Regions from separate parts of the Brenneria uluponensis genome, predicted to be linked through region 2. Evidence: predicted binding sites of a transcription regulator. Region 2 holds the regulator's gene; the other holds the start of a gene.

Region 1 (4,826 bases), 370 kb from region 2:
TGGCCGCCAATCAACTGCAACAGGCACAACATCCGTATACGCGCGGATTGCTGGAGTGCTTGCCCTCGCTCTTGCATCCACGGGAACGGTTGCCGGTGATGAAACGTGATATTGCCTGGAGGGACGCATGATTAAGTTAGAGAATTTGCGCATCTCATTTGGGTCTATAGCGGTGGTAAAAGGCGTCTCATTTGAGGTGGCGAGCGGGGCCAGCTTTGGCATCGTTGGTGAAAGTGGGTCCGGTAAATCCACTATTTTGCGGGCGTTGTCGGGGCTGAATAACCACTGGAGCGGCACCATTACCTTTGGTGGCATGGCGTTATCCGCGCATCGCGGCCGGACGTTCTTTCGTCAGGTGCAGATGGTATTTCAGGACCCGTATGGTTCTCTGCATCCACGCCAGACGATTGACCGTATTTTGCATGAACCGTTGTTGATACATCGTGTTGATCGTGCTGAACAACGCATTACGCAGGCACTGGACGAAGTAGGGTTACCGTCTGCGGTACGTTTTCGTTTCCCACATCAGCTGTCCGGTGGGCAACGCCAACGTGTCGCCATTGCCCGGGCGTTAATCGCCGAACCTGAAGTATTACTGCTGGATGAGCCGACGTCCGCGCTGGATGTGTCGGTGCAGGCGGAAATTCTCAATCTGCTTACCGACCTGCGAGCGGAGCGAAAACTGACCTACATTATGGTCAGTCATAATCTGGCGGTAGTCTCGCATCTTTGCCAGCGTATCGGGGTGATGCAGAACGGCGAAATGGTGGAACAGCTCAGTGCCGATGACTTACGTGCGCGACGTATTCGGCATCCTCACACGGCTGAGCTGTATGATTTAAGTATGACACTGGAGGAGCCAGTATGACACTGCATTGGCAGCGCGCCATCGATGTGGCCCAGTCGCTGACCCACGCCTGGAATCAAGGCGCACAGCCAGGCGGTGCCATCGCTCTGTTTGATGGCAAACAGATTCAGTCCGTATGTTGTGGCGGCCTGGCGGATTTGGCGCAGCAGACGCCGTTTACCCCCCACAGTGTGGTGCGTTTCGCATCTGTGACCAAGCATCTGTTCGCCGCCATGGTCACCGGCCCCGCCAGCCATGCTATTTCCCTCACCGACACCTTGAACCAGCATTTGCCACAACTGCGTGGTGATAACGGTAACGTCACGGTAGGTCAGGCGCTGGATATGACCTCCGGTCTTCCGGATGTGCGGGAAACCTTGTCATTGCTGGGACTTTCTGTTTACAACGCGACCTCGGCGGCAGATCTACTGGATTTTTTGACACAATGGGGCTCACTCAACTACCCAGCGGGCAGCGAGATTTCCTACTCCAACACGGGTTATCGATTGGTAGAGGAAGCGCTAAAAGCCAAAGGTATTTACTTCTCTGATCTATTACGCCAGCAAGTGTGTGAACCCTTGGGTATTCAACTTCATGCGCCGGAAACCTGGTTTGATATTGTCCCTGGCCTGATGCCGGGGTATTGGCAAGGCGCAACGGGCTGGCAGCTTGCCAGCGCAGGTTTGCATCTGTCGTCGTCCGGTTGTGTCGCTGGCAGCGTGCAGGATTTGACGGTCTGGCTGCAATCGCTGCTGATGAACTCGGGTCCCGGCGACGGCGTATTATCCCGCTTGACGCAACCACGCCGGATGAATGATGGCCGGATTACCGGTTATGGGCTGGGCATTACCCACAGCCGGGTCGGCGATGCATTGCTGGTCGGGCACGGTGGTTCTCATGCGGGTTACAAAAGTTATTTCCTGCTCGACCCGGCGCGACAAGTTGGTGTCACACTGGTTGCCAACCGCGAGGATGTCACGACCTACGATAGTGCGATGCGTGTTATGGCGGCGCTGCTGGATCAGCCGTTGCCGCAGCAAGGCCATTCGCTGACTCCCGGTCTTTACGTGGCGGAACAGGGCGGCGATTGGCTGGAGATCAACGAGAAAAGTGCCTGTTGGCTGGGGGCCGCAGAAACGCTGTATCACAGTGGGCAGCCCGAAGTGGCAATATCCCTTTCCAGCCATTTACCGATGCGTCTTCGACAAAATGGTATGGCGATTGAGGGTGAAATTGGTCATGCACCACGCCGTTTTGTCCCGGCGACGGCTGATGACAGCTTATCTCACATTCAGGGATGCTGGCGGCTGGCAGACACCCGCAGTGAACTGGTGATTGATGGCGACCAATTGGCCATGGGTATTGGCCCGGCAGCGATTACCGCCACACTCAAATCCCTCGGTCAAGGCCGGGGACGTGCCATTGCGCAGGATGGCCCGTGGGAGAAGCGGTTTGGCCTCTATCTGGATGGTGATCAACTACAGTTGCTGCTTAATCGCAGTCGAGTCGTGAGATACGAGCGCTGATGATTAACCGTGCATAGCGTGGTCTGATAATGTGTTGTGCAATAACCGGGGACTGACTGCAACGCGAACGTCTTTAATGCAGTGGATTTCTGAAGCCGCCTCCCACCGCTTGACGTATCTGTCCAATTCCTTCTGGACATCCATACAGTATCAATTTACCTTGACGGGCAGCAGCGAGGTAAAGCGGAGGCCGTGTGGATATCTCTCTATTTTATGGTATTGGTGGCGTAGCAGTAGGCTTGCTACTAGGTTGGCTCATTGCGGGTTTGCTTCAGCAACAGCGGCAGGCGCGATCTGAAACAGAGCAGCGTTTGTTGGCACAAGCGTTGGAACAGGCCCGTCAGTCTTTAAATGAGAGCCAGCAGGCCAGGCAACAGGATCAGCAGCGACTTGGTCAGCAGGAAATGGAATTGCGAACACTGCATGGGCAACTGGCAGCCAGCCAGGAGAAGTTGCAGCAACTGGTGGAACTGCGCCAGGAATGTGAGCAGCTTAATCAGGAACTGCGGGCGCTTCGGGAGGCCAATGGCGCACAAGAAGCTGAATTACGGGAAGTGACTATCCGCCTGGAAGAGACGCGTCTGGCGGCTGAAGAAAAGCAGCGCTTGCTGACCAACAGTGAGCAGCGTCTCTCCACTCAATTTGAAAACCTCGCCAACCGAATTTTTGAGCACAGTGGCCGTAAGGTCGATCAGCAGAATCAACAGAGTCTGGATCGTTTGCTGACACCATTGCGGGAACAACTGGATGGATTTCGTCGTCAGGTGCAGGAAAGCTTCGGTTCCGAAGCCCGGGAACGCCATACGCTGGCGCATGAGATCCGTAATCTGCAACAACTTAATGCCCGGATGACACAGGAAGCGGTTAACCTGACCAACGCACTGAAAGGTGACAACAAAACACAAGGAAATTGGGGTGAAGTGGTGTTGAGCCGGGTGCTGGAAAGTTCCGGGCTGCGCGAAGGGCATGAATATCAAATTCAAGTCAGTGTGCAGACCGACACTCACTCACGTTTACAGCCGGATGTCATCGTGCGCCTGCCACATGGTAAAGATGTGGTCATTGACGCCAAGATGTCGTTGGTGGCCTATGAACGTTACTTTAACAGCGATGATGAGATCGAACGGTCCGCCGCACTCAATGAGCACTTGGTGTCAATCCGCAGTCATATCCGTCTTTTGGGTAACAAAGATTATCAACAATTACCGGGATTGCGCTCGCTGGATTATGTATTGATGTTCATTCCGGTGGAACCCGCATTCCTGGTCGCTATTAATCGCCAGCCAGATGTTATCACCGAAGCGCTTAAACATAATATTATGCTGGTCAGTCCTGCTACCTTACTGGTAGCGTTGCGGACGATTAATAATTTATGGCGTTACGAGCAACAAAGCCGCAATGCACAACAGATCGCTGAGCGAGCTTCCCGGTTGTACGACAAGCTACGCCTGTTCGTTGACGATATGTCATCACTGGGGCAAAGCCTGGAAAAAGCACAGGGAAGTTATCGTCAGGCCATGAAAAAACTCTCTTCAGGCCGCGGAAATCTGATTAATCAGGCGGAAGGTTTCCGGGCATTGGGCGTAGAAATAAAACGGCCTATTAACGCATCGTTGATTGACGATGCCGAGTCAGTCAATGTGGAGTATCACCCGATTGTCGAGGACGACGAGCCCGTTGATGAAAAACCAGCGTAAGTCGCTGTCGTACAGGTATAAACTGTTCCAGCATCCTTTATGTGGTAGGTATACGGTGCTCTCACTTCTCTCGGTATATCGGTAAATAAGGACGGTAGCTTTTAACTTGGGTCTGTTACACTCTCCCCATTAGTAGGTAGATCCAAATTTTGACTGAATGGTAGGCGGATAACATGGTAGACAATTCAGAGAAAACTACACATTTTGGTTTTCGCACCGTAGCGAAAGAAGAAAAAGAAGGCATGGTCGCCGACGTTTTTCATTCTGTGGCTACAAAGTATGATTTGATGAATGACCTGATGTCTTTTGGTATTCATCGTGTCTGGAAAAGATTCACCATTGAGTGCAGTGGCGTGCGGCGCGGTCAGCATGTGCTGGATCTTGCCGGCGGCACTGGAGACTTGACTGCCAAATTCTCACGTCTGGTCGGTGATGACGGTGGGGTTGTACTGGCGGATATCAATGCTTCAATGTTGAAGGTCGGTCGTGAAAAGCTGCGTAACAATGGCGTGATTGGCAATGTCGATTATGTCCAGGCCAATGCAGAGGCCTTGCCTTTCCCAGATGATTTTTTTGACTGTATTACCATTGCTTTCGGCCTGCGCAATGTCACTGACAAAGAGAAGGCGTTGCGCTCCATGTATCGCGTGCTGAAACCTGGTGGCCGTTTACTGGTGCTGGAATTTTCCAAGCCGACAGTGAAAATGCTCAGTAAGGTCTATGACGCCTACTCTTTTCACATACTGCCTCGTATTG
Region 2 (4,826 bases):
CATAAGAGAAATTCGCGGCAATTTCTTCCAACAACGCTATGGCATTCTGTTGCGCCTTCTCATGGGGGATTTTTTTTACACGAGCTTCATCATCAATTGCTTTGGTGATGGCATTTGACGTCAACAATTTGTTGAAAAGGTCTTGCCTTACTGGTAGCCGAGGCCCGACAGCGGCCAAACGTTGGCGGGCAAAGTGTATTCGCGCGACGCGGGCCAGCTTATGAGCGATGGTTTTATCAGTGCCATGCTCTGTCGCCATATAACGGAGCGATATTGGACTGGAAAAACGGACAAAACTATCACGTCCTAGCCATAAAACAGCAAAAAATTTCTCAATGCCGTTTAACAAACGCAGGTGTGGTGTGGCTTGATGTTGATTTTCACGACCTGGCGAGCGACCAAACATCACTGAAACTGGCACCATCTGTACATCTAACGCCGGGTTACTGCTATGCAGATCCAGGTAGTCGTGAAACAGTTTTATGGATTTCTGCTTGGGGACGTAGTAGCGGAATACTCGTGGACCATCATTAATAAATACATAGCTGGGCAACTCTTCACCATCAATAACCAATGGTTGTAAAGGGTCTGGTAGCCCCAGCGCCAGACATTTAGTCCGCAGCGTTAGTAGATCCGCTTTAGAGTTATAGGGCAATACATAGAAAACCGGACGTGAAGGATCCAAATCCAATTCAGCGACAGGATCATGAGGAATAATCTTACTCTTTACCAAGAGTTTAAGGGGGAAATTCAGTAAGTTATAGTAAATTCTACGCCAACCTGACATAACAACCAGAAGCCTCTTGTTAGCAACTCGCCGCAAGGATACCAGAAACCTCACTGGAGATCTGTGGTGATGAGACGATGATAGCGCGTTAAAATTGCGTTCAATCACGAATAAAGGAATGGAGTAAGTATGAATAAAGCAACTGGAATAACCCGTATTATCAAAGCAACGGGATATTCCCTCCAGGGGTTGAAGCAGGCCTGGCGGCATGAAGCTGCATTTCGTCAGGAGTCATTACTCACTCTTGCCTCTATTATTATTGCTTGTTGGCTGCCAGTTTCAACAATTGAAAGGCTATTACTCATCGGGTCAGTTGTACTGATTGTATTATTTGAATTGGTCAATAGCGCTATCGAAGCGGTAGTCGACAGAGTGGGGCTGGAGTATCACGAATTATCGGGACGAGCGAAAGATATTGGCTCGGCAGCTGTTTTCGTCGCCTGTTTGTTGGCTGCTGTCGTCTGGATCTCACTACTGTGGAATCATTTTGCATGACGGCTTCCAGAATCGGAGAAAAAAGCGCTGAATGGCAATATCAAGGTTCCCATCGACACCTTCCCTGTATATACTCACAGCTAAACTGTATAAACAACCAGGGGGCGGGATGAAAGAGTTAACAGCCAGACAACAGCAGGTTTATGATCTTATCCGTGATCATATCTCACAAACCGGTATGCCGCCTACACGGGCAGAGATTGCGCAGCAGTTGGGATTCCGTTCCCCTAATGCCGCAGAAGAGCATTTAAAGGCACTGGCACGCAAGGGTGTGATCGAGATTGTTACCGGCGCGTCCCGTGGTATCCGCTTGTTGATGGAAGAAGAAGATCTTGGATTGCCTTTGATTGGCCGGGTTGCGGCCGGTGAGCCCTTGCTGGCTCAACAGCATATTGAGTGCCATTATCAGGTTGATCCATCCATGTTTAAACCGAGTGCGGATTTTTTGCTAAGAGTCAGCGGAATGTCGATGAAAGATATCGGTATTCTGGATGGTGATCTACTGGCCGTGCATAAAACGCAAGATGTATATAATGGTCAGGTTGTTGTGGCGCGTATTGATGACGAAGTTACCGTTAAACGTCTGAAAAAACAAGGTAACATCATACAGTTACTGGCGGAAAACAGAGAATTCAAACCTATTGTTGTTGACTTGCGTGAACAGAGTTTTTCTATTGAAGGACTGGCGGTTGGTGTCATTCGTAACAGCGATTGGAACTGATATATTCCTTCATTTCCTTTATTCATCTCGGCCTTTAAAATATAGCGCTCGCTCTTCTAATATGAGCGGGTGCGTCTTCAAGTGAGATGCCGTTATTTTACTTATTCCCCTACTTTTACCAGCCATCTATTTCAGCAATTCCTCTTACAGTTTTTACTTTCTAATGAGTTCTCCAAAAATATAAATTTTAAATCATCCACCGGTACTTAGCGGACATTGATTATGTGGTTCACAGCGGAATACTCGAGGGATAGGAAAATTGAGTCGCAACTATCGTTTTTTAATGGTGATACTGTGATCGTGATTGCAATTTTCTCGGTGGTCGCATGATTCAACCTGCTGGCATGCACTGCATAATCCATGAGCTTCCACCACACTGTGGCGCAAAATGAAATCTGACTGCTTAGCCAATTGCTGAAGGTTTTCCTCGACACCGACTGTTTGCCGCTCCGTTACCTGGCCGCATCGGTCACAGATAAATAATGCGGATGTGTGATTATGCTCTTCGAAATGATGACATAACACATAACTGTTAGTGGACTCGACCCGATGAATAAATCCCTGTTCCAGTAGAAAATCGAGAGCACGGTAAACCGTAGGTGGTTTTGCCTGGGGTTCAGAAACACGGAGCAGATCCAGTAAATCGTAAGCACTGATAGCGCCAGGCTGTTGCGCCATCAAACGCAGAACCTCCTGCCGCTGAGGTGTCAGGCGCACGCAGCGCTGCTGACAAAGCTGTTCGGCCAAGGCAAGAAGTTTTCCCGGATTGATTGAATCCATTGCAGTAACCCCGAAGCATGTCTGAGAGCATTATGATTTATCTTATCATGCCTGGACAAAAACACCGAAAAGACAACCTGGTCCGAGTATCAGACCACCAGATCGATGAGCAGTGCTCGCATTGGCGTTTCCGCCAGAACGGTTATTTTTGCTTCCTGCTGGATAAAGGCACCATCACCACAATGCAACGTTTTGCTATTTTCTGGCGTGATGCCATTAATTCGCATTGTTCCATTTATTGACTGTAAATAAGCGCGATTACCGTTTAGTGTAATGGTGTTTTGCTCGTGGATATTGAGATCCAGATGATAGATCCATACTTGCTGACGTAAGTACAGACTATGCTGATCCTGAGTTTCTTCGGGGGACGCCAGCAAATGACAGCCTTTTTTATCCAGCGAGAGCCGTTGCAAGGTGCGGTTTTCTTGTGTGGGGCAGGCATTCAGCCATAATTGCAGGCGCGTAAGTGATGTTTTATGGCAAGCATTATGTTCGCTATAGCTGACATTGGGCTGCGTGGCCAATAATAGCGCATCGCCTGCTTTTGCTCTGGCATGGTTACCGTTGCTATCGCGGTACTCGGCTTCCCCCTGCAATATAATATTGAGAATATCTACTTGTGGGTAGGTTCGAGGTTGAAAAGCCGCGCCAGGGGCAAGGACTTCCTGATTAAGCACGCGCAAAGAAGCATAACCTAGTAGTTCGGGGTCAAAATAGTGACCAAAAGAGAATGTATAACGTGCCTGTAACCAGCCATAGTCAGCCTGACCGCAATGTTCTGCTACTTTGCTAATGATCATGGTCTTCGGCCTGTAAAATTATCCATGTATTAGATAGTAATTGGCTGGACGCTGGATTGTTAGCCAGTTAATCTGGTCTGTACGTTCAAAAATTCTGAATGAGTATAAAATGGCAAAAGAGCGGGCATTAACGTTAGAAGCTTTAAGGGTCATGGATGCCATAGACCGTCGGGGAAGCTTTGCCGCTGCAGCGGACGAATTGGGGCGGGTGCCTTCAGCCCTGAGTTATACCATGCAAAAACTGGAGGATGAGCTGGATGTGGTTCTGTTTGACCGTTCCGGACATCGTACCAAATTCACCAATGTTGGTCGGATGCTGCTGGAACGCGGACGTATTTTGCTGGATGCGGCGGATAAGCTCACTACTGATGCAGAAGCACTAGCGCGTGGATGGGAAACGCATTTAACGATTGTGATTGAAGCACTGGTTCCGATTGAACGATTATTTCCGTTACTGAATAAGCTGTCCTTGAAGGCCAACACCCAGGTGTCGCTAATTCAGGAGGTGCTGGCCGGTGCCTGGGAACGTCTGGAACAAGGTCGGGCCGATATTGTCATCGCACCCGACATGCATTTCCGCGCATCATCTGAAATCAATACACGTAAACTGTATTTGATGAAAAGTGTTTGTGTAGCAAGTCCAGGCCATCCAATTCATGATGAACCAGAGCCGTTGTCCGAGGTTACTCGTGTTAAATACCGGGGGATTGCTATTGCGGATACTGCGCGTGAACGTCCGGTACTGACAGTACAACTGTTGGATAAACAACCTCGTCTTACCGTAAGTTCTATGGATGATAAACGCCGTGCACTGCTGGCCGGGTTAGGTGTGGCAACTATGCCTTATGATATGGTGGCTCAAGATATCGCTGAGGGACGGTTGCGAGTTGTCAGCCCGGAGAACACATTTGAAAGTCAGATTATTATGGCGTGGCGACGGGATAGTATGGGGGAGGCAAAGTCCTGGTTTTTACGTGAGATTCCAAAATTGCTTATTCAGAAGTGATGGTTATTCATCATTAAGTAAAAGGAGTATTGGGTACTCCTTTTACTACTTGTAGATAACCCTCTTGAATCTACATTGCACGGTAGATTCAAGGGGCTGTACGGGTGTTTTTTACTTTCCTATTCCCCCGGTTATCCTAAAAATTATTCATAAAATCGGGTGGATCGATCATGTGGATCAGAAAATGATCTTTCGGGGCCAATGGAAATGATGCCGTGTGGGTTGATGGTGGGATGG

What was found. Region 2 encodes LexA, which represses DNA repair genes until DNA is damaged. Its sites were predicted from a motif close to TNCTGTATGTACATACAGNA; they were not measured.
Region 1: rmuC (DNA recombination protein RmuC) is a predicted target of LexA. The motif match lies at 2,504-2,523, and genes of this name have one in related genera.

What each region holds. Positions count from the first base shown of each region.
Region 1 is NZ_CP135917.1:4,737,923-4,742,748, reverse strand. It holds gene RS889_RS22115 (ABC transporter ATP-binding protein) at 1-131, shown strand, start outside; gene RS889_RS22110 (ABC transporter ATP-binding protein) at 128-868, shown strand; gene RS889_RS22105 (serine hydrolase domain-containing protein) at 865-2,373, shown strand; gene rmuC (DNA recombination protein RmuC) at 2,568-4,070, shown strand; gene ubiE (bifunctional demethylmenaquinone methyltransferase/2-methoxy-6-polyprenyl-1,4-benzoquinol methylase UbiE) at 4,244-4,826, shown strand, end outside.
Region 2 is NZ_CP135917.1:4,365,399-4,370,224, reverse strand. It holds gene plsB (glycerol-3-phosphate 1-O-acyltransferase PlsB) at 1-787, opposite strand, end outside; gene RS889_RS20355 (diacylglycerol kinase) at 917-1,282, shown strand; gene lexA (transcriptional repressor LexA) at 1,392-2,003, shown strand; gene zur (zinc uptake transcriptional repressor Zur) at 2,274-2,783, opposite strand; gene RS889_RS20340 (pirin family protein) at 2,873-3,583, opposite strand; gene RS889_RS20335 (LysR family transcriptional regulator) at 3,693-4,589, shown strand; gene RS889_RS20330 (glutathione S-transferase family protein) at 4,733-4,826, opposite strand, start outside.